3 regions of the Pseudomonas sp. S3_C06 genome follow, and region 3 is predicted to be linked to each of the others. Evidence: predicted binding sites of a transcription regulator. Region 3 holds the regulator's gene; each other region holds the start of a gene.
The links. The regulator sigma-54, encoded in region 3, starts transcription at its own class of promoters, with help from an activator protein. The targets are predictions, from matches to a motif close to ANTGGCATNNANNTTGCTNT.
Positions count from the first base shown of each region.

Region 1: AB4N44_RS26580 (CmpA/NrtA family ABC transporter substrate-binding protein) is a predicted target of sigma-54. The motif match lies at 1,155-1,174, and genes of this name have one in related genera.
Region 2: AB4N44_RS26290 (circularly permuted type 2 ATP-grasp protein) is a predicted target of sigma-54. The motif match lies at 2,007-2,026, and genes of this name have one in related genera.

Region 1 is NZ_CP162747.1:5,958,460-5,966,333, reverse strand. Features, by position in the region: gene AB4N44_RS26585 (quinone-dependent dihydroorotate dehydrogenase) at 47-1,066, opposite strand; gene AB4N44_RS26580 (CmpA/NrtA family ABC transporter substrate-binding protein) at 1,290-2,501, shown strand; gene AB4N44_RS26575 (ANTAR domain-containing response regulator) at 2,517-3,092, shown strand; gene AB4N44_RS26570 (nitrate/nitrite transporter) at 3,523-4,734, shown strand; gene AB4N44_RS26565 (bifunctional protein-serine/threonine kinase/phosphatase) at 4,742-6,412, shown strand; gene nirB (nitrite reductase large subunit NirB) at 6,836-7,874, shown strand, end outside.
Region 2 is NZ_CP162747.1:5,890,677-5,898,550, reverse strand. Features, by position in the region: gene AB4N44_RS26295 (alpha-E domain-containing protein) at 1-552, opposite strand, end outside; gene AB4N44_RS26290 (circularly permuted type 2 ATP-grasp protein) at 565-1,974, opposite strand; gene AB4N44_RS26285 (ribonuclease E inhibitor RraB) at 2,461-2,808, opposite strand; gene AB4N44_RS26280 (hypothetical protein) at 3,018-3,251, opposite strand; gene speE (polyamine aminopropyltransferase) at 3,488-4,363, opposite strand; gene AB4N44_RS26270 (PLDc N-terminal domain-containing protein) at 4,600-4,791, opposite strand; gene AB4N44_RS26265 (hypothetical protein) at 4,863-5,393, opposite strand; gene AB4N44_RS26260 (ankyrin repeat domain-containing protein) at 5,526-6,044, opposite strand; gene AB4N44_RS26255 (long-chain-acyl-CoA synthetase) at 6,142-7,874, opposite strand, start outside.
Region 3 is NZ_CP162747.1:4,921,086-4,928,959, reverse strand. Features, by position in the region: gene lptC (LPS export ABC transporter periplasmic protein LptC) at 1-529, shown strand, start outside; gene lptA (lipopolysaccharide transport periplasmic protein LptA) at 516-1,061, shown strand; gene lptB (LPS export ABC transporter ATP-binding protein) at 1,061-1,786, shown strand; gene AB4N44_RS21745 (RNA polymerase factor sigma-54) at 1,974-3,467, shown strand; gene hpf (ribosome hibernation-promoting factor, HPF/YfiA family) at 3,541-3,849, shown strand; gene ptsN (PTS IIA-like nitrogen regulatory protein PtsN) at 3,861-4,325, shown strand; gene rapZ (RNase adapter RapZ) at 4,328-5,185, shown strand; gene AB4N44_RS21725 (HPr family phosphocarrier protein) at 5,201-5,476, shown strand; gene AB4N44_RS21720 (ZIP family metal transporter) at 5,560-6,453, opposite strand; gene AB4N44_RS21715 (superoxide dismutase) at 6,484-7,095, opposite strand; gene AB4N44_RS21710 (hypothetical protein) at 7,097-7,537, opposite strand; gene AB4N44_RS21705 (class II fumarate hydratase) at 7,565-7,874, opposite strand, start outside.

The DNA.
Region 1 (7,874 bases), 1.0 Mb from region 3:
TGACTGAACTGGCACCTTCGCGAGCAGGCTCGCTCCCACAATTGGATCAGCGCAGGGCGGCGATCGCGTCTACCGATTCACGAATCAGCGCCGGGCCTTTATAGATGAAGCCGGAGTAGATCTGCACCAGGCTCGCACCGGCGAGAATCTTCTCGGCCGCATGCTTGCCTTCAGTAATCCCGCCCGCCGCAATGATCGGCAACCGCCCAGCCAACTCACCGGCCAGCACCTTCACGGTGTTCGTACTCTTCTCACGAACCGGCGCACCCGACAAACCGCCCGCCTCGTCGCCATGCTCCATGCCTTCAACGCCAACACGGCTCAGGGTGGTGTTGGTCGCGATCACCGCGTCCATACCGGTTTCGATCAGCGCTTGGGCAACCTGCGCGGTTTCTTCATCGGTCATGTCCGGCGCGATCTTGATCGCCAACGGCACATGCTTGCCATGACGCAACGCCAGTTCAGCACGGCGCGTGGCCAGATCGGCGAGCAACTGCTTGAGCGAATCACCGAACTGCAGGCTGCGCAGGCCCGGGGTGTTCGGCGAACTGACGTTGACCGTCACATAGCTGGCGTGGGCGTAGACCTTGTCCAGGCAGATCAGGTAGTCGTCGACCGCGCGTTCAACCGGCGTATCGAAGTTCTTGCCGATGTTGATGCCCAGCACGCCTTTGTATTTCGCTGCGGCCACACGCGCCAGCAGGTTATCGACACCGAGGTTGTTGAAACCCATGCGGTTGATGATCGCCTCGGCTTCCGGCAAGCGGAATATCCGTGGTTTCGGGTTGCCCGGCTGCGGGCGCGGGGTCACGGTGCCGATTTCGACAAAACCGAAACCCAGTTGCGCGAAGCCATCGATGGCCGCGCCGTTCTTGTCCAGACCGGCCGCCAGCCCCACCGGGTTCGGGAACTCCAGGCCCATGACCGTCACCGGCTTCTTCGCCGGCGCCTTGCACAGCAAGCCGTTGAGACCCAAACGCCCACCCGCGCCGATCAGATCCAGCGACAGATCGTGGGAGGTTTCCGGGGAAAGTTTGAACAACAGCTGACGGGCCAGGGTGTACATGGGCGGCGATGACTCGGGCGGCGAAAAGAGGCGGCGATTATAGCCGGGCATCGACCTGCGGCGCGAGGCGCACGCGCAAATCACTGGCACTGGCATATGCCTTGCACCCTCCTTGACTATCAGCGCGCAGGCCAATGACGGCACGCGGGCAAGGACAATGGCGTCGTCCCGGGTTTTGCCTGCGCAAAGTCCGCGGCGGCGCTTTTTTTCGAGGTGGCGGTGTATGAATGAACCTTCGGTAGGGCCACTGGCCTGGGTCAACGGCAGCGATGCCCCGGAAAAAAGTGCAATCAACCTCGGTTTCATGGCGTTGAGCGACTGCGCATCGGTTGTCGTTGCTGCTACACAGGGCTTTGCCCAGCCTTATGGACTAACGCTGAACCTGAAGCGCCAGGCCTCTTGGGCGAATCTGCGCGACAATCTGGTCAGCGGCGAACTGGATGCCGCCCACAGTCTGTATGGTCTGATCTACGCCGTTCACTTGGGCATCGGCGGTGTCGCCCCGACTGACATGGCGGTGCTGATGGGGCTGAACCAGAACGGCCAAAGCCTCAACCTGTCGCACGGCCTGCAGAACCTCGGCGTGAGCAGTCCTGAAGCGCTGGATCGGCACGTGCACCAAAGCCGCGCAAAACTCACCTTCGCCCAGACCTTTCCCACTGGCACTCATGCGATGTGGCTGTATTACTGGCTGGCGAGTCAGGGCATTCATCCGTTGCAGGATGTCGACAGTGTGGTGGTGCCGCCGCCGCAAATGGTTGCGCATCTGCAAGCCGGGCGCATCGACGGCTTTTGCGTCGGCGAGCCTTGGGCTGCTAGCGCGGTGCAGCAGAATCTGGGTTTTACCCTGGCCACCAGTCAGACCATCTGGCCCGATCACCCGGAAAAAGTCCTTGGTTGCACCCGCGATTTTGTCGAGCAATACCCGAACACCGCGCGGGCGTTGGTGATGGCGATTCTTGAGGCCAGCCGTTTCATTGAGGAAAGCCCGGAAAACCGTCGCAGCACCGCGCAGTTGCTCAGCGCGCCGGAATATCTGGACGCTCCGCTTTCGTGCATCGAACCGCGTTTTCTCGGCGATTATGCCGATGGCCTCGGCAATCGCTGGCAGGATCCGCACGCGCTGCGCTTTCACGGCAATGGCGAAGTGAATCTGCCTTATCTGTCGGACGGTATGTGGTTCATGACCCAGTTCCGCCGCTGGGGCTTGCTGCGTGAAGACCCGGATTACCTCGCTGTCGCCCGTCAGGTTCAGCAACTCGATCTGTATCGCGACGCCGCTACTGAGCTCGGTGTTGCCGCGTGGGGCACCGACATGCGCAGCAGCCAGTTGCTCGACGGCAAAATCTGGGACGGCAGCGACCCGGCCGCTTACGCGCGCAGCTTCAAGCTGCACGCGTTGAACGACGACGCCCCTCTTCTCGCCCGCCGCTGACAGGAGACCGCGAACATGTTGCGCATTCTGTTGATCAACGACACAGCGAAAAAAGTCGGGCGCCTGAAAGCCGCATTGACCGAAGCCGGTTTCGAGGTGATTGATGAGTCCGGCCTGACCATCGACCTGCCCGCGCGCGTCGAAACGGTGCGCCCGGACGTAATCCTGATCGATACCGAGTCACCGAGCCGCGATGTCATGGAGCAAGTCGTGCTGGTCAGCCGCGACCAGCCTCGGCCGATTGTGATGTTTACCGACGAGCATGACCCCGGAGTGATGCGTCAGGCGATCAAGTCCGGGGTCAGTGCCTACATCGTCGAAGGCATTCACGCCCAGCGTTTGCAGCCGATTCTTGATGTGGCGATGGCACGATTCGAGAGTGATCAGGCCTTGCGCGCGCAGTTGCAGGCGCGAGACCTGCAATTGGCTGAGCGCAAGCGTATTGAGCTGGCCAAAGGGTTGCTGATGAAGATGAAGGACTGCAATGAGGAAGAGGCTTACACCTTGATGCGGCGCCAAGCGATGAGCCGGCAGCAGAAGCTGATTCAGGTGGCGGAGCAGATTATTGCCATGAGTGAGTTGCTGGGTTGAGGTGTCCTCTTAAGAGCCCCCTCACCCTAGCCCTCTCCCAAAGGGAGAGGGGACTGATTGGGGGATGCTCGCGATGTACGCCGACTTGCAATTTCTGCTGTGAATCCATAATCGACTAGGTCTTTCAGGTCGATGTTTGGCGCAAGACACCTCGGTCAGTCCCCTCTCCCTCCGGGAGAGGGTTAGGGTGAGGGGCTTTTGATTTTCCGGCTGTTGGCACAAATCTCGCTATGTAAAACGCACAGGTAACCAACGGCGGTTGCCCCACCCACGACAAAGACGTCGCTCACCCCGTTCGCCCCTTCGGCGAATCAGGTAGCGGCGTTTTTGCGTTTTGGCCCCACAGCTCGGGGCCGGTGGTGCGGCCGTGGCGGCGCCCCACCTGCTGTTGCATGACTCCTTTCGAGACTCTTTTCAGCTGAGGTGCGCGATGAATTCAAGCTTCTGGAAATCCGGCCACACCCCGACCCTGTTCGCGGCCTTCCTCTATTTCGACCTGAGCTTTATGGTCTGGTACCTGCTCGGCCCGTTGGCGGTGCAGATTGCCGCCGACCTGCAGCTAACCACGCAGCAACGCGGCCTCGTTGTCGCCACGCCGATCCTCGCCGGTGCGGTGCTGCGTTTTGTGATGGGCATGCTCGCCGATCGGTTGTCGCCGAAAACCGCCGGTCTGATCGGCCAGGTCATCGTGATCTGCGCATTGTTCGGCGCCTGGAAAATCGGCATCCACAGTTATGAACAGGCGCTGATACTCGGCCTGTTCCTCGGCATGGCCGGCGCGTCGTTTGCCGTCGCCCTGCCCTTGGCCTCGCAATGGTATCCACCGCAGCATCAGGGCAAAGCCATGGGCATTGCCGGTGCGGGCAACTCCGGCACCGTGTTCGCCGCATTGCTTGCGCCGGTGCTCGCCGCTGCGTTCGGCTGGAGCAATGTTTTCGGTTTCGCTCTGATTCCGTTGATCCTGACGTTGGTGCTGTTCGCCTGGCTGGCAAAAAATGCGCCTGAGCGGCCAAAAGCCAAAGCCATGGCTGACTACTTCAAAGCCCTCGGCGACCGTGACAGTTGGTGGTTCATGTTTTTCTACAGCGTGACCTTCGGCGGTTTCATCGGTCTGGCCAGCGCCCTGCCCGGCTACTTCAACGATCAATACGGCTTGAGCCCGGTGACGGCCGGTTACTACACCGCAGCCTGCGTGTTCGGCGGCAGCCTGATGCGTCCGCTGGGCGGCGCCCTGGCTGACCGTTTCGGTGGCATACGCACCTTGCTGGCGATGTACACCGTCGCTGCCGTGTGCATCGCGGCCGTCGGCTTCAACCTGCCAAGTTCCTACGCGGCACTGGCGTTTTTCGTCTGCACGATGCTCGGTTTAGGGGCAGGCAATGGTGCGGTTTTCCAACTGGTGCCGCAGCGCTTTCGTCTGGAGATCGGCGTGATGACCGGGTTGATCGGCATGGCCGGCGGCATCGGCGGTTTTGCCTTGGCCGCCGGCATGGGCGCGATCAAACAAAGCACCGGCAGCTATCAACTGGCCCTGTGGTTGTTCGCCAGCCTCGGCGTATTGGCGTGGTTTGGTCTGCACGGCGTCAAGCGTCGCTGGAGAACCACCTGGGGCTCGGCAGCGGTGACGGCGGCGCGGGTCTGAGGCATCAATGGCCCTGCAACTGAGCTTTGCCGAAGCCAGCGCCACCGGCCCACGCGCGGAGAATCAGGACGCTTTGCGCCTGGTCACACCCGCTCCGGCGCTGGCGGCGAGCAAAGGTTTTCTGTTTGCCATCGCCGACGGCGTCAGCCAATGCGCCGATGGCGGACTGGCTGCGCGCTCGACCTTGCAGGCCTTGGCGCTCGACTACTACGCCACGCCGGAAACCTGGAGCGTGGCGCAGGCACTGGATCGCCTGCTGCTCGCGCAAAACCGCTGGCTGCAGGCCAATGGCGGTGGGCAACCGCTGCTCACCACGGTCAGCGTCTTGGTCATGCGCGGTCGGCGCTTCACCCTCGCCCACGTCGGCGACTGCCGGGTGTATCGCTGGCACGCCGACAGTTTGCAGCGGATCTCTGAAGATCATGTCTGGGATCAGCCGGGCATGCAGCATGTGCTCAAACGTGCATTGGGGCTGGATCAGCATCTGGTGCTGGACTTCCTTGATGGTGAACTGCGCCACGGCGAGTGCTTTGTTTTGCTCAGTGACGGTGTCTGGTCGACACTCGGCGATACCGCCATTGCGGCGATTCTGCGTGATCAGCCGGATCTTCACAGCGCCGCGCAGACGCTGGTCAACGCCGCGCATCTGGCGGGGAGCCAGGACAATGCCAGTGCATTGCTGGTACGGGTTGATGCTTTGGGTGAGGCAAATATCGGCGATGCACTGATTCATTTGCAGCAATGGCCACTGCCTCCAGCGCTGAAACCCGGGCAGCACTTTGAAGGCTGGCAGGTGCAAGGGATTGTTGCTCAGAGTCAGCAATCGCTGCTCTATCGAGTGCATGATGGGCAAGGTCAGAGGTGGTTGCTGAAAACCCTGCCCACGCGCTCCGCCGATGATTCCTACGCCGGGCAAGCGTTGTTGTCCGAAGAATGGTTCCTGAAACGTGTGGCCGGGCGGCATTTTCCTGAAGTCCATGCGTGCCAGCAGCGTCAGCATTTGTACTACGTGATGCGCGAATATTCCGGGACGACGCTGGCGCAGATTCTTCAACAAAATGGGCCTTTACCCCTAGCGCAATGGCAGGACATCGCGGAGCGTCTACTACGCGCGGCCGGACTGCTGCATCGACGGCAGATTCTGCACCGCGATATAAAACCGGAAAACCTGCATTGGAGTGATGACGGCGAATTGCGTTTGCTGGATTTTGGCCTGGCGTACTGCCCAGGCTTGTCCGAAGACGCGCCGTCGACTTTACCGGGGACGCCAAGCTACATCGCCCCGGAAGCGTTTCGCGGCGATCCGCCGAGTGCGCAGCAGGATTTGTATGCAGTCGGCGTGACCCTGTACTTCCTGCTCACCGGGCATTTTCCCTATGGCGAGATCGAAGCGTTTCAGCGGCCGCGATTTGGCGTGGCGGTGAGTGCCAGTCGATTTCGGCCGGATCTGCCGGAATGGCTGGCGCAGAGTCTGGAGCGTGGGGTGGCGGCTGATCCGCAACAACGGTTTGAAACGGCTGAGGAGTGGTTGCTGGTGTTGGAGCAGGGCGAGCGGCGGAGTTTGAGTGTGCGGCCCAGACCGTTACTGGAGCGTGAGCCGCTGAAGGTCTGGCGGACGATGGCGATCGTGGCTTTATTGGGGAATCTGGTGCTGCTGGTTTTGTTGTTTCATGGCTGACACCGCGTCGCGCCATTCGCGAGCAGGCTCGCTCCCACAAGAGATTCGTGTCGTTCGCAAATCCCCTGTGGGAGCGAGCTTGCTCGCGAAGGCGCCCACCCAATCACTACAAATTCAACTGCCTGAATGCCCCACGAACGAGCAACCTGCTTCGAATCAGTGCAAAAAATCCACCCTCAAAATCTGTCCCCCCCAATAAACCCGCCACCGTCCCCACTTGGCACAACCACTGCATTACCCCAACCAACACACACATAAAGCCCAACCTTCAACGACGAAGGCTGCGCTTCCCGAGAGAACGGGACCAGGACAAAGGCGTCCTCGCTAGGCAACTAGCGGGACGCCTTTTTTTGTTTGCGCAAAATTTCTCGAGCAAGGCCTGACTGCCCATAAGAGGCCAGCCGCAGCTCCCCGGAGAACCTGATGAAAAAACTCAAACTGGTGATGATCGGCAATGGCATGGCCGGAGTCCGCACCCTCGAAGAACTGCTCAAGCTGAGCAACGAGCTGTACGACATCACCGTCTTCGGCGCCGAACCGCACACCAACTACAACCGCATCCTGCTCTCACCGGTGCTGGCCGGTGAGCAGACCTTCGAGGAGATCGTGCTCAACGACCTCGACTGGTACCTGGAAAACCACATCAAGTTGCTGCTCAACCGCAAAGTGGTGGAGATCGACCGGGTCAAACGCCGGGTGATCGCCGAGGACGGCACCGAAGCCGAATACGATCGCCTGCTGATCGCCACCGGTTCGACGCCGTTCATCCTGCCGATCCCCGGCAACACCTTGCACGGGGTGATCGGTTACCGCGACATCGCCGACACCCAAGCGATGATCGACACCGCCAAAACCCACAAACACGCGGTGGTCATCGGTGGCGGTCTGCTCGGTCTCGAAGCCGCCAATGGCCTGATGCTGCGCGGCATGCACGTCACCGTGGTGCACATCGGCGAATGGCTGCTGGAACGGCAACTGGACAAAACCAGCGGTCAACTGCTGCAAAGCGCCCTCGAATCCCGTGGCCTGCACTTCCGTCTGTGCGAACAGACCCAGGCCCTGCACGATGCCGGCAATGGCCGGGTTGGCTCGGTGCAATTCAAGAACGGCGACATCATTCCCGCTGATCTGGTGGTGATGGCGGCCGGCATTCGCCCCAACACCGAACTGGCGGAAAAGGCTGGCATCCCGTGCAATCGCGGGATCCTGGTCAACGACACCCTGCAAACCTACGATCCGCGCATCTACGCGATCGGCGAGTGCGCCAGCCATCGCGGGATTGCCTACGGTCTGGTCGCGCCGCTGTTCGAACAGGCCAAGGTTTGCGCCAACCACCTCGCACAATTGGGTTTCGCCCGTTATCAGGGCTCAGTGACGTCGACCAAATTGAAAGTCACCGGCATCGACCTGTTTTCCGCTGGCGACTTCATGGGCGGCGAAGGCACCGAGACCATCACCCTCT
Region 2 (7,874 bases), 970 kb from region 3:
TTCATAACGTGCATCGAGCAACCGCAGGGTGTTGTCGGCGCGCTCGATAAACGTGCCGAGACGAATAAAGCGAAACGCATCGTTGCGCATGATCGTGCCGTAGGACGCGCCACGAAACAGGTGCGAGCGTTCCTTGATCCATTCGCAAAAGCGGCTCATGCCGTAACGGCTCAGACCCTGCTCGGCGATCCCGCGAATCTCCAGCCACGTCGCGTTGATGTTTTCCCACATGTCTGCGGTGATGCGTCCACGTACAGCATGGGCGCTGGCCCGCGCCGCGCCGAGGCAACTGTAGATGCTCGCCGGATTAGCCGCATCAAGGGCAAAAAAGTGCAGCAGGCGTTCGGCATGCAACGCGCCGTGACGCTCCAGATAATCATCAAGGGTGCCGGTGATCAGCAGCGGCATCGCCAGTTCGTGCAGACCATCGCCGCGACCGTCCTGCGGCATCAGCGACAGCGAATAACTGATGTCGAGCATCCGGGCGAGGTTTTCCGCCCGCTCCAGGTAACGCGACATCCAATACAGATCCGAGGCAGTTCTACTTAACATGGCAAGCTTCCTTCAATCCTCGACCACCCAGGTGTCCTTGGTTCCGCCGCCCTGGGAGGAGTTCACCACCAGAGAGCCTTCGCGCAGCGCGACGCGGGTCAAACCGCCGGGCACCACGCGGGTTTCGCGACCGGACAGCACAAACGGACGCAAGTCGATATGGCGCGGCGCAATGCCGTTTTCGACAAAGGTCGGACAAGTCGACAGCGACAGCGTCGGTTGCGCGATATACGCGTGGGGCTTGGCCTTGATCCGCTCGCGGAACGCGTCGATTTCGGCCGTCGTCGACGCCGGACCCACCAGCATTCCGTACCCGCCGGAGCCTTGGGTTTCCTTGACCACCAGATCTGGAAGATTGGCCAGCACATGGGAAAGTTCAGACGGATTGCGGCACTGCCAGGTCGGAACGTTCTTCAGGATCGGTTCTTCGTCGAGATAAAAACGGATCATGTCAGTGACAAACGGATACACCGATTTGTCGTCCGCCACACCGGTGCCGATGGCGTTGGCCAGTACTACGTTGCCGGAGCGATAGGACGACAGCAGCCCCGGCACGCCGAGCATTGAGTCCGGGTTGAACGCCAGAGGATCGAGGAAAGCGTCGTCGAGCCGGCGGTAGATCACGTCCACCGCTTTCGGGCCGTCGGTGGTGCGCATGAAGACCTTGTCATCACGCACGAACAGATCCGCGCCCTCGACCAGCTCCACGCCCATTTCCCGCGCCAAAAACGCGTGTTCGAAGAATGCACTGTTGAAGCGACCCGGCGTCAGCACCACCACACTCGGGTCGTCAATCGGGCTCGAGCTCTTCAGGGTGTCGAGCAGCAGGTTCGGGTAGTGATCGATTGGCGCAATGCGCTGGGCGGCGAACAGCTCCGGGAACAGGCGCATCATCATCTTGCGGTCTTCGAGCATGTAGCTGACGCCACTCGGTGTGCGCAGGTTGTCTTCAAGCACGTAATAGGTGCCGTCGCCATCGCGCACCAGATCGACGCCGGAGATGTGCGAATAGATATCGCGGTGCAGATCCAGACCTTGCATCGCCAACTGATATTGCTCGTTGGCCAGCACCTGTTCGGCAGGAATGATCCCGGCCTTGATGATGCGCTGCTCGTGATAGAGGTCGGCGAGAAACATGTTCAGCGCCTTGACCCGCTGGATGCAGCCGCGCTCGACGATCCGCCACTCGCTGGCGGGAATGCTGCGCGGAATGGTGTCGAAGGGAATCAGGCGCTCGGTGCCCTGCTCATCCCCATAGAGCGTGAAAGTAATGCCGGCGCGATGGAACAGCAGATCGGCCTCGCGTCGCCGTTGAGCCAGCAGCTCGTCAGGCGTGTCGGCCAGCCATCGGGCGAACTCCCGATAATGCGGGCGAACCTGGCCGCCGGCATCGTACATCTCATCAAAATAGGTGCGGATCATGCCGTACTCCTTGTCACCCGGACCTACAGGCCTTCGCAAGGCCCGTGCCATCGGCATAAACGCTTTGATTTCAATCGGTTGGATATTCACGCTACAGACACCGCACCATTCCTGTGCGGCAAATGCCCCAACCGGATTGCCCCCGCTTCATTGCGACGCACTGCATCGCCTATCACCAGCATAGTCAGAGTTGATTTCACTGCCCGGCGCTGCCTGCGGATAATCCGCGCATTCGCTGCAAAACTTCGCCGACTACCACGTCACGAAGCGCCCAGCTCAACTGATCGGGATTGCCTCGGCAGCCCGCCCCGCTGTAACCCTGACCGGTTTCCTCTCCTTATCGGTCTTCCCTTTTAGCCACCCTCTCCGGTGGCTTTTTTTTGCCTCGGTTTCTTGTTTCAGGGTTTTGCCACAGCGTTTGCTTACGCCGGAAATGACAACGGCCAACCCGAAGGTCAGCCGTTGTTCAACAAATGAAACCAGAGATCAGTTCAAACGGTGGCGGTTGCGCACCTCCTGTTTCACACCCCAGCCTTCGATAATGCCGCCCAGAGGTTCAACCACGGCAGAGAATCCCTGCTCGAAGTCGCCGATATCGTCATAGGTCGCGTACATCACTTTGCTTAATTCCAGCGCCCACGCACCGTCATCACGCACGCTGACCTGGGCATTGATGGATTCACCGCGAAATTTGCCTGCCGCCCTGCGCGCCCGCTCCTCGTCCGGGAAAATCGCGTAGAACTCGATGGGATGGAATCGGGAAAAATCGAAACCGCCTTCTTTCATGCGGCGCAGAACATTGCTGCTGATGTCTTCTTGATAGGCTGTGCTCATGAATCGTCCCCCTCGCATAGATGGATAGACTTTCCGTATTCCCGCCCCGGGCCTGTGGCCAAAGTACGACGGCAACGTGGTTGCACGCGGGAACAAGCATGTAGCTGACAAGACCAGACCTTAGCGATCCGTTCGCTGATCTCGCTTGCAGAGTAGCCCCAAGATAGAGCTGCTGCCAAGGCCTGGTTGCTTCGGATGAAGGAAGATTTTCAGATTGGGGTGATGCTGCGGATTTCGATGCTGTTCTGGGTTTTCAGGCTTTTGACGCCAGCATCGGCGGTGCGCCCTTCCAGATCGTTCAGATCCAGTTCGGCGGCGACGGGCAGGAGCCGTGCCTTGATCAATCGAGCGGCCTCATCGTCGCTGGGGCATTCCGCGCGCTCGAACACCTCATCGACAATTTCACCATGATCGTCCACGAAAGTGACTTTCCACTTTTGCATCGGTGCCTCCTCGATCAAACCCGCAAATGGGCTTACACCTAAATCGACTGGTGCGCCGAAAGTTGGTTCAAAAGGATTACAGCGCACGAACGTGAATAAAACGACATCTACATTACGGGGAAGCAAATGTGGGAGCGAGCTTGCTCGCGAAAGCGGTTTTTCATTCAACAAATATGTTGGCTGACAGTCCGATTTCGCGAGCAAGCTCGCTCCCACAGGGGAGTTGCAGTGTTCTTTTAGTCGTTGCTTGGCTTGTTGATCGCCTGCAGCACGTACTGCGGCAAGGCGAATGCGCCGATGTGGATTTCCGGGTTGTAGTAGCGGGTGACGATGCCGCTGCCGATGAAGCGCTGTTGCAGGGTTTCACGGCTCAGCTTGCGGTAAGCCGGGTTGGTCGAGCCCCAGGCAAAGGTCATCGAGCCGCCAATGTAGGTCGGCACCGCAGCCTGATAAAAGTGCCAGTCCGGGAACAGGCTGTTCAGGCGACCGGCCGTGGTTTTCACTTCGTCGATCTGCATGAACGGCGTGCCGTTCTGGGTCACGAGGATGCCGCCCTCGTTCAGGCAGCGGTGGCACGCCTGGTAGAAGTTTTCCGAGAACAGCACTTCGCCCGGGCCGATCGGGTCAGTGGAGTCAGAGATGATCACGTCGAACTTTTCCGTGGTGGTGGCGACGAAACGCATGCCGTCGTCGATCACCAGGTTCAGACGCGGATCGTCGTAGGCGCCGCTGGAATGGTTCGGCAGGAACTCTTTGCACATGTCGACCACGGTGCCGTCGATCTCGACCATGGTGATGTGCTCGACGCCGGCGTGTTTGGTCACTTCACGGAGCATGCCGCCGTCACCACCGCCGATGATCAACACGCGCTTGGCGCTGCCGTGGGCGAGGATCGGCACGTGGGTGAGCATTTCGTGGTAGATGAATTCGTCGGCTTCGGTGGTCTGAATCACGCCGTCCAGTGCCATGACACGGCCCATGCGCGGGTTCTGGAAGATCACCAGGTGCTGGTGTTCGGTGCGCACTTCGTGCAGCAGTTTTTCCATGCGAAAACGCTGGCCGTAGCCTTCGTAGAGGGTTTCCAGGTACTCGCTGGTTTTGGTAACGGTCATGGTGAAGTGCTCCGATGAATGCGCGGGCGTCAATCGTGGGGACGATTGCCCGGGAAAGGCGCGCATTCTACGTTGCCGAAGATGACAGGTCGAACCTCACTTCATCGGCCCACCACAATCCCATGTGGGAGCGAGCCTGCTCGCGAAGGCGGCGTGTCAGCCAACATTGTCGATGACTGATCTACCGCGTTCGCGAGCAGGCTCGCTCCTAGAGGGGTATTGCGGTGTTAGCTGATTCAGATCCGCACGTTGCCGCGCGGTCCGGCGATCGCCCAGATGATCAGGCCCAGCACCGGCAGGAGGATGATCAGCAGCACCCAGACGATTTTCATCCCGGTGGTCGCGCCGCTTTTCAACACGTTGATGATGGCCCAGATGTCGAGGGCAAGAATGATCAGGCCAATCAGACCGTTGAACGTGGAACCCATGGTGTCGCTCCAGAATAGTGGCATGCACTTTTAGGATAGACGGTCGCGCGCAGGGTTCCCTTTTATTGCGTTCAGACGTGAACGGCGATCTTCAAGGCTTCCAGCGAAGGAGCGGCGGCGATGCCGACTTCGGCGCACAACTCCAGTACGCGAGGTACGTCGTTGCCGTAGACCAAAACCATCTGCAGTTCGTCGTCGAGCAACTGGCTGAAGTTCATCAGCGTGTAGCCGCCGTTTTCCTTGTTCATGCTGCTCATCTGCACCTGGATGCGGTTGAGTGCAGTCAGGGCTTCGGTCTTGGCCAATTGCTTGGGCTTGAGGTTGAAATCCACACCCGGGCCAAACGAGGCGACGATCTGCGCGAACAGGTCGACATAGGTGTCTGCCTGGAACAGCACGGTTTCCGGCAGGCTGCCGACCACGACCCACTCGCCCAGCGGAATCGGGAAGGTGTCGTCGTAGTTGATGTCCGGATTGGCGGTCAGAAAGGCATCCGCATCGGCGTAGGCCTGCGCCGCTTCGTCGGCGACTTTCAGGATCTCGTCCTCGCCCATGCAGCCGGAGCTGATTTTGCTGATGAGTTCGGCGAGTGCGGCTTTCATGAGGGCGGATCCTGTGGCAGGTGAATTTCGAGGGCGCGGAGGATAGCGCACAAAGCAAAAGATCGCAGCCCGCGGCAGCACCTACAAGGGATCCGTGCAGGAACTGCCGCAGGCTGCGATCTTCTGATCTTATCAACCCAACAGTTTTTCCAGCTGTGCGGTGGTGTCGACCGCGCCCATGGTGCGGGCCGCGTCCAGCGCCGTCACGCCGTTGGCGTCCTTGGCTTGCGCGTTGGCGCCTTTGCTGATCAGGTAATCAACGATTTCAACACGGTTGAACATCGCCGCCATCATCAACGCCGTACGCCCATCGAACGACGAGCCTTCAATCTCGGCGCCCGCCTCGACCAACGCCCTGACCACCGCCAGATCGCCTTTGAACGCCGCACCGGCAATCGGGCTCTGGCCGTTGCCATTGCGCATTTCCGGGTCAGCCTTGTGTTTAAGCAGTACGTTCACCGCATCGACATGGCCGTAGTAACTGGCCAGCATCAGCAGCGTGTCACCCTTGCTGTTTTTCAGGTTGACCGGCAAACCGGCGGTGACCAGGCGATCGAGCATCTCGGCATCACCGTCGCGCGCCTTGTTGAAAACCTGCTCGGTGAATTCGGCAGCTTCTTCAGGGGTCATCTGGCGGCTTTGGTCGGACATGGGGCAACTCCACTTTCGGTCAATCGGAAAGCCGACAGTTTCCCGAGCGAGACGGTGGCTGTCACCCCCTTTTTCTCAAGCCGACTCATAGCCAGATTCAATAACGATGCTTGCCTTGATGAATTTCCGCCAGCACCTCATCGGTGACCCGAACGTAAGTCTGCGTGCCAGGCAGCCATGCGTAGATCGGATCATCGCCCGTCTGGCCAGGGTCGAAACCTTCATTTTTCAGTCGGGTTTTCTGGTATTTGAAGGTCCCGGTGGTTTCCATTTTCACCTTCACCCGCAGGAACAACGGTACCGCGTAGGCCGGCATACGTTCGCGGGCGAAGGTCAGCAACTCGGCGAAATCCAGGGTCGCGAGGGATTCCGCCGGCGTAATCGCCGCCATGCCGGCGCGGCCGTTGGTATTGCGGATCTCCACGCCATACGCCACCGCCTCGGAGATGTGCGGATGTTGCAGCAGCAGGTTTTCGACTTCAGTGGTCGAGACGTTTTCGCCCTTCCAGCGATAGGTGTCACCGAGGCGATCAACAAATTGCGCGTGACCAAAACCGATGTTGCGCAGCAGATCGCCAGTGTTGAAAAAACGATCGCCTTTGCTAAACACGTCGTGAAGGACAACTTTGGCGGTTTTTTGCGGATCGGTGTAACCGTCCAGCGGTGCCTTCTCGTCGATCCGCGCCAGCAACAGGCCCTGCTCGCCCCTGCCGACCTTGCGCATGAAACCGTCGGTGCTGCGCAGCGGCTCACCGCTGTCATGGTCGTAAGCCACCAACTCCCAGGCCATCAGCGAAAAACCGATGGTGTTGTCGAAGTTGAGAATGTTAGTGAAGCCGATGTTGCCGTCGCTCGCCGCGTACAGCTCACAGATGTGGTCGACGGCGAAACGGGTCTTGAACTCGGCCCAGGCGCCCGGGCGCAAGCCGTTACCAATCATTTTGCGCACGTCGTGGCGGTTGTCATCGGCGCTGGCCGGTTGATCGACCAGATAACGGCACAACTCGCCGACATAGCCGATCGTGGTCGCGCGATAACGGCGCACATCGTTCCAGAACTGGCTGGCGCTGAATTTGCGGCGAATTGCGAAGCCTGAGGCGCCGTTGACTGCCGAGCCCCAGCACACGCAGAGACCGGTGGCGTGGTACAGCGGCAAGGTGCAATAGACGACATCGTCGGGGCCCATATTGAGGGCGATCATGCCGAAACTGGCAGAACTGCGCATCCAGCGGCCATGTTTGAACACCCCGGCCTTGGGCAGGCCGGTGGTGCCGGAGGTGTAAATGTAGAAACACGGATCGTCGAAAAACACCTGCTGACTGCTCGACGGATTCTCGCTGGAGGCATCGGCACTGGCGCTGATCAGATTGACGTAGCCTTCGGGCGCAATGCCCGGATGGCTATAGGTGTCCTGATCGGCGACAAACCAGGTGCGCGGCGCGGTAATCGCCACTTGCTCGCGAATCGCCGCATAAGCCGGAAGCAGTTCTTCGCCGACCACAATCGCCACCGGCGCCACCAGATTCACACTGTGGATCAGCGTGTCGCGCGTCTGCGAGGTATTGAGCAGCGCGCTGACCGCGCCGACCTTGGCCAGCGCCAGAATGGTCACCAGCAATTCCGGGCGGTTTTCAATAAACACCGCGACTACATCGCCCTTGCCGATGCCCTGCCCGTTCAGATAGTGCGCGATGCGGTTGGCCCACTGGTTGACCTGCGCATAGGTCAGCCGCACATCGCCCTGCAGTAACGCCGGGCCCTCGGGATTGCGCAGCGTCGCTTGTTCGAATGTCCAGCCAAGGCCACAGCTTTGAGTCGGATCCGTGACGT
Region 3 (7,874 bases):
CGCTGCGATTTTCGCCGCGGTCGGCTACTGGAATATCAGCCCGGAACGCTTTCTCGACAAACCACCGGTCACCTCGGTGGAAACGCCTATCGACTGGTATGCGACCAACACGCACACCCTGCAATACCTGCCGGATGGCAAGGTGCAGTATGAAATGACGTCGGAAAAGGCCGAGCACGTAAAGGCAACCGACGTCACGCTGGTGACCAAACCCGATCTGAACATGTACCGCGGAACGGACTTCCCGTGGCACGTGACCAGTGAGCGCGGTGAAGTGAACTCAGGCGGCACCGAAGTCGAGCTGATCGATTCGGTACGCGTTGCGCGCACCGACGAAAAGAAGCGTGACATCCTGATCACTTCCACGCGCATGACCGTGTTCCCGCAGCAGGAATATGCGCAGACCGAGCAACCCGTTAGAATCGACGGCGCTGGCGGTGTATCGACTGGCGTTGGAATGAAAGCGTACCTGAAGGAAAGCAGGATACACCTGCTATCGAACGTAAGAGGACAGTATGAGGCTCGTTAAAACCCTCCCTATTTTGCTCAGTCTGGGCGCAGCACTGGGAAGCGTGAGCGCCTGGGCTCTGCCGAACGATCAGCAGCAACCTATCCGCATTCAGGCCGACGACGCCCAACTGGATGACAAGAACGGCATCGCTACCTATAAAGGTGATGTGATCATCACCCAGGGCTCGATGATCGTTAAAGGCAACACGGTCACCATGACTCGCGCGCCGAATGGCGATATCGACGTAGTGACCTCCGTGGGCAACCTGGCTTACTTCGAGCAGCTGCAAACCCAGGGCGACACCAAACCGGTTCAAGGCTACGGCGTGACGATTCAATACCACGCCCAGCAAAACCGCGTCGTGCTGATCGACAAGGCCAAGGTCGTCGACAAAGACGGCAACGTCACTCAGGGCGAGAAAATCGTCTACGACACCGTGAAGAAACTGGCCAGCGCCGGTCGCGCTACCGGCAGCAAGGTCACCGAGGCGCGTCCGCGCATCGACATGGTGATCCAGCCGAAGAAGAAAACCGACGAGAAAACCCAGTAATGGCAACTCTGAAAGCTCAGCACCTGGCCAAGGCCTATAAAAGCCGCCAGGTCGTGCGTGACGTCAGCCTGTCGATCGACAGCGGCCAGATCGTCGGCCTGCTCGGCCCGAACGGTGCCGGCAAGACCACGTGCTTCTACATGATCGTCGGCCTGGTACAGGCCGATCAGGGCCGCGTACTGATCGACGATCTGGACGTCAGCCATCAGCCAATGCACGGTCGCGCCAAGGCCGGTATCGGCTATCTGCCGCAAGAAGCGTCGATCTTCCGCAAACTGTCGGTGGCCGATAACATCATGGCCATCCTCGAGACCCGCCAGGAACTCGACAAGGCCGGCCGTCGCAAGGAGCTGGAAAGCCTGCTGCAGGAATTCCACATCAGCCACATCCGCGACAACCTCGGCATGAGCCTTTCCGGTGGTGAACGCCGCCGGGTGGAAATCGCTCGCGCACTGGCGACCGCACCGAAATTCATCCTGCTCGACGAACCGTTCGCCGGTGTCGACCCGATTTCGGTCGGCGACATCAAGCAGATCATCCACCACCTCAAGGCCAAGGGTATCGGTGTGCTGATCACCGACCACAACGTCCGTGAAACGCTGGATATCTGCGAAACCGCTTACATCGTCAACGATGGTCAACTGATCGCTGAAGGCGATGCAGAAACCATCCTGGCCAACGATCTGGTCAAGGAAGTGTATCTGGGCCACGAGTTCCGCCTGTAAGCGCAACAGTGCCCGGTGCGCCGCCGGGGCGCTGTATCGATTCAAGCAGGATTTAATCCGCTTTAATTGTTACAGCGCTCTAGGCAAACACTTCAGTTTCAGGCATATAATTTGCTTAAGTTTGGCGCCTCGGCGCCCTGTAGTGGATGGCGCATAGCGCCGGCGAATAAGGTGTTAAGCCCCTGCCATGAAACCATCGCTAGTCTTGAGAATGGGCCAGCAGCTGACGATGACACCGCAGCTGCAACAGGCCATCCGCCTGCTCCAATTGTCGACCCTGGATCTGCAACAGGAAATCCAGGAGGCGCTGGAATCCAATCCGATGCTCGAACGCCAGGAAGAAGGCGAAGACTTCGATAATTCCGACCCCATGGCTGACAACGCCGAACAGAAGCCCAACACCGAGATCCAGGAACCGTCCTATCAGGAAACCGCCCCGACGGTCGACAACCTCGAGGACGGCGAATGGAACGAGCGCATCCCCAACGAGCTTCCGGTCGACACGGCCTGGGAAGACGTCTACCAGACCAGCGCCAGCAGCCTGCCCAGCAGCGACGATGACGAGTGGGATTTCACCACACGCACGTCCGCCGGCGAGAGCCTGCAAAGCCACCTGCTGTGGCAACTGAACCTTGCGCCGATGTCCGACACCGATCGCCTGATCGCCGTGACCCTGATCGATTGCATCAACAATCAGGGCTACCTGGACGAAACCCTCGAAGAGATCCTTGAGGCGTTCGACCCGGAACTGGACATCGAACTGGACGAAATCGAAGCCGTCCTGCACCGCATCCAGCAGTTCGAACCGGCCGGCATCGGCGCGCGCAATCTCGGCGAATGCCTGCTGCTGCAATTGCGCCAGTTGTCGGCCAAGACACCTTGGCTGGCTGAAGCGAAACGTCTGGTCAGCGATTACATCGACCTGCTTGGCAGCCGCGACTACAGCCAGTTGATGCGGCGCATGAAGCTCAAGGAAGACGAACTGCGTCAGGTCATCGAGCTGGTGCAAAGCCTTAATCCGCGCCCGGGTTCACAGATCGAATCAACCGAAGCCGAATACGTCGTGCCCGACGTGATCGTGCGCAAGGACAACGAACGCTGGCTGGTCGAACTCAATCAGGAATCGGTGCCACGGCTGCGCGTCAACGCCCAGTACGCTGGTTTCGTCCGCCGCGCCGACACCAGCGCCGACAACACCTTCATGCGCAATCAGTTGCAGGAAGCCCGCTGGTTCATCAAGAGCCTGCAGAGCCGCAACGAAACCCTGATGAAAGTTGCCACCCAGATCGTCGAGCATCAGCGCGGTTTTCTGGAGTACGGCGACGAAGCGATGAAGCCATTGGTCCTGCATGACATCGCCGAAGCGGTCGGCATGCACGAATCGACGATTTCACGGGTGACCACGCAGAAATTCATGCATACCCCGCGCGGTATTTATGAGCTGAAATACTTTTTCTCCAGCCACGTCAGCACCTCCGAAGGCGGCGAATGCTCGTCCACGGCGATCCGCGCGATCATCAAAAAACTGGTTGCTGCGGAAAATCAGAAAAAGCCGTTGAGTGACAGCAAGATCGCTGGTTTACTGGAGGCACAAGGCATTCAGGTGGCTCGCCGCACCGTCGCCAAGTACCGCGAATCCCTCGGGATCGCGCCTTCGAGCGAACGCAAGCGGTTGATGTAAGCCACGTTACAGCGTTCCAGTGGCAGGCTATCCAGCCTGCCGCTTTATGCACTGGCAACGAAGGAGAAGCTGTATGCAAGTCAACATCAGTGGACACCAACTGGAAGTGACCGAACCTCTGCGCACCTACATCAACGAAAAACTCGACCGATTAGAGCGCCATTTCGACAAGATCACCAACGTGCAAGTCACGATGTGCGTCGAAAAGCTGAAGCAGAAAATCGAAGCCACCTTGCATATTCCCGGCGGAGAAGTGGTTGCCAATGCCGAGCATGACGACATGTATGCCGCCATTGACCTACTGACCGACAAGCTGGATCGCCAACTCAAAAAGCATAAGGAAAAGACCCAAAGCCTCCTCCAGGGCGCGACAGGTCGATAACCCCCCATTCCATGATCCGACTTGAAAGTATCCTGACCCCCGGCCGTTCCCTCGTGAACGTGCCGGGCGGCAGTAAAAAGAAAGCCCTCGAACAAATTGCCAACCTGATCGCCCGCGAAGTGCCGGATCTGGCCATGCAGGATGTCTTCGAGGCGTTGATTGCCCGTGAAAAACTCGGTTCCACCGGTTTTGGTAACGGCATCGCCATCCCCCATTGCCGCCTCAAGGGTTGCCAAGCGCCGATCAGCGCGCTGATGCACCTTGACGCTCCGATCGATTTCGACGCCATTGACGGCGCTCCGGTTGACCTGCTGTTTGTTTTGCTGGTCCCGGAAGCCGCCACCGATGCGCATCTGGAGTTGCTACGTCAGATCGCCAGCATGCTGGATCGTAAGGAAGTGCGCGAACAGCTGCGTAGCGCACCGAGTAGCGAAGCCTTGTATCAGGTCGTCCTGAGCGAGCAGAACGGGCATTAATCATGCGTTTGATCATCGTCAGCGGCCGTTCCGGCTCGGGTAAAAGTACGGCTCTGGATGTCCTTGAGGACAACGGCTATTACTGCATCGACAACCTGCCCGCAGGCTTGTTGCCGGAACTGGCCGAACGCGCGCTGATTCACACTGAGCTGGCGCAACCGCTGGTGGCCGTGTCGATCGATGCGCGTAACTTGCCGAGCCATCTGACGCGCTTTCCCGAGTTGCTTGAAGATGTCCGGGCCAAGCACATCCAGTGCGATGTCCTGTATCTGGACGCCGACGAAGAAACCCTGCTCAAGCGTTTCTCCGAGACCCGCCGACGCCATCCACTGAGCAACGCCAATCGCTCGCTGGCCGAAGCGATCCAGGATGAAACCGCCCTGCTCGGCCCGATCGCCGACCTCGCCGACCTGAAAATCAACACCACCAACCTCAACCTGTACCAGTTGCGCGACTCCATCAAGCTGCGTCTGCTGAATCAGCCAGAGCCGGGCACCGCATTTCTGGTCGAGTCCTTCGGCTTCAAGCGCGGCATGCCGGTGGATGCGGATCTGGTGTTCGATGTGCGCTGCCTGCCCAATCCGTACTGGAAGCCGGAACTGCGTGCGCAATCGGGTCTCGATGCGCCGGTGGCTGAATACCTGGCGGCACAGCCGGAGGTCGAAGAAATGTTTCAGGACATCTTCACCTACCTGCACAAGTGGCTGCCGCGCTTCGCCGCCAGCAACCGTGCCTACGTCACCATTGCCATTGGCTGCACCGGCGGGCATCACCGCTCCGTCTACCTGACCGAACGTCTGGGTCAGGCCCTGCAGAAAACCCTGAAGAACGTCCAGGTTCGCCACCGCGACCTCACTTAAAGGATTCACACCGCGATGCCTGCTCTGGAAATCGAAATCATCAACAAGCTGGGCCTGCATGCCCGCGCATCGGCCAAGTTTGTCGGGGTTGCTGGCGAGTTCAAGAATTGTACTATCAGAGTCGGGCGCACTCCCGAATCCATGGTCGACGGAAAAAGCATCATGGCCATGATGATGCTAGCTGCCGGCAAGGGTACGGTCATCCAACTGAGTACCGAGGGTGAACAGGCTGATGAAGCCTTGCAGGCATTGGTTGATCTGATCAACGACTACTTCGGCGAAGGTGGTTGAAAACCTGAGGCAAAAAATCGCAGCCCGCGACGCACAAATCTTCCCCGTAAGAGCTGCCGAAGGCTGCGATCTGTTGATCTACTTCAACCCAACGCCGTATCCATCACCATCATCAGACAAAACCCGATCAACAAGCCAAGACTGGCCAGTTTTTCATGACCATGGCGTCGTGATTCCGGGATGACCTCGTGGGTCACCACCAGCAACATCGCCCCCGCCGCCAGTGCCAGACCTATCGGCAACAATACCTGCGCCAGACCGACCAGCCAGGCACACAGCAGCGCAAACACCGGCTCGACCAGACCTGACGCCGCTCCGATTAAAAATGCTTTGACCCGCGACATCCCTGCCCCGGCCAAGACCAATGCAATCACCAGACCTTCCGGCACATCCTGTAAAGCGATGCCCATGGCCAGACTGTCCGCATCCGGCATGCCGCCACCGGCAGACACGCCGACGGCCATACCTTCAGGGATGTTATGGGCAATGATGGCAAACACGAACAACCAGATCCGCGGCGGAATGACCGGATGTTCGACCGTGCCGACGAGCATTTCCGGTGAGGCGCCGGAAACTTTGCGATCGACCAGATACAGCCCGAAAGCGCCGAGCATGATGCCGAAGCAGATCAGGCCGCTGGCACCCCACGGAGTCAGACCCAGGCTTTCGGCGGCGGCAATTCCCGGTACGATCAGCGAAAACGCCGTCGCCGCTAGCATCACGCCGGCGCCAAACCCCAGCAACGTATCGCTGAGCGCCTGCGGCATACGCCGAATCACCAGCACCGGCACAGCGCCAAGTGCCGTGCCCAGGGCGCAGATCGCACCACCCTGCAACGCCCGCAACAGCCTCGGTTCGAGGTTCAGCCATTCCAGCCCGTGGGCGACCAGCAAGGTCATGCCCGCCAACAGCAACAGCGATCCCACTGCGTAACGAAACATACGCCCACTTCCGATCGCCAGTGTTTCAGTGCCCATAGTCAGCCTTGGATTTTTTTTATAGAAGACTTAAACCAGTGCGGCCTGATAGCGCGCAGCCACTTCAGGCCAATTGATTACGTTGTAGAACGCATTGATGTATTCGGGGCGGCGGTTCTGATAGCGCAAGTAGTAGGCGTGCTCCCAGACGTCGAGACCGAGGATCGGCGTGTTGCCATTCATCAACGGGCTGTCCTGGTTGCCGCTGCTCTCCACGATCAGTTTTTTCTCCGGGGTCACGCTGAGCCAGGCCCAGCCGCTGCCGAATCGGGTCAGTGCGGCTTTGGTGAAGGCTTCCTTGAAGCTGTCGAGGCCACCCAGTTGCTCATCGATGGCCTTGGCCAACGCACCATCCGGCTTGCCGCCACCGCTCGGCACCATCACTTCCCAGAACAGCGAGTGATTGGCGTGACCGCCGCCCTGATTGATCACCGCCGCACGGAGTTTTTCCGGCAGTTGCTGAACACTGGCGACGAGTTTTTCTACCGGCCATTCAGCGTACTCAGTGCCTTCTACAGCGGCGTTGAGGTTGTTGATGTAAGTCTGGTGATGCTTGGTGTAGTGAATCTCCATGGTCTGTGCATCGATATGCGGCTCAAGAGCGTCGTAGGCGTAAGGCAAGGCAGGCAAGGTAAAAGCCATTTCAATGGACTCCATGGTGATGTGCGGCAGGCGCGCGGCGCGCATTGCCGGTATCCGGGTGCAGCAGACGCTGGGTACGCGGGTATTCGCCGTGTTCGCTGATGAAATTCAGCAGCTCGACGTAGGTCTTGCTGCTCTGGCGCAGCGCCGCTTCACGCAAGGCCAGGCGCTGACGTTCGTCCTGCATGGTTTGCAGCAGCCGTTGGTGAATAGCGCAGAGGTATTCGGCGCTCTCCTCCGGCTGATTCAGACGCAAGTGCAAATCCGCGAGGTTGTGGTGCGAGATGACGCAGGCCGCCACCGCTTCGTCGGCATCTGCCCAACGTTCGAACAACACTTGCGCCAGGGCCAGGGCTTGCAGGTACGCCTCACGGGCGTCGATCAGTTCGCCCAGCATGAAGCAGCGATTGGCCCGTTCGATCGTGCGTTTCCAGTGCTCCATGGTGAGCCTCCAAAGCGGTTGCGGGGTTTATACGCCGCCGGCGGTGAGTTTCTCGGGATTGAGCAACTCTTCCAGTTGGCTGCGCGACAGGTCGGTGTGCTCCAGCGCGACGTCGATCACCGCGCGGCCTTCCTTGTAGGCCTGCTTGGCGATTTCGGCGGCTTTCTGGTAACCGATGATCGGGTTGAGCGCAGTGACCAGAATCGGATTGCGCGACAACGCTTCCTTCAGGCGCGATTCGTTGACCTTGAAAGTGGCAATGGCTTTGTCGCCGAGCAGGCGGCTGGAGTTGGCCAGCAGTTCGATGCTGCTCAGCAGGTTCTGCGCGATGATCGGC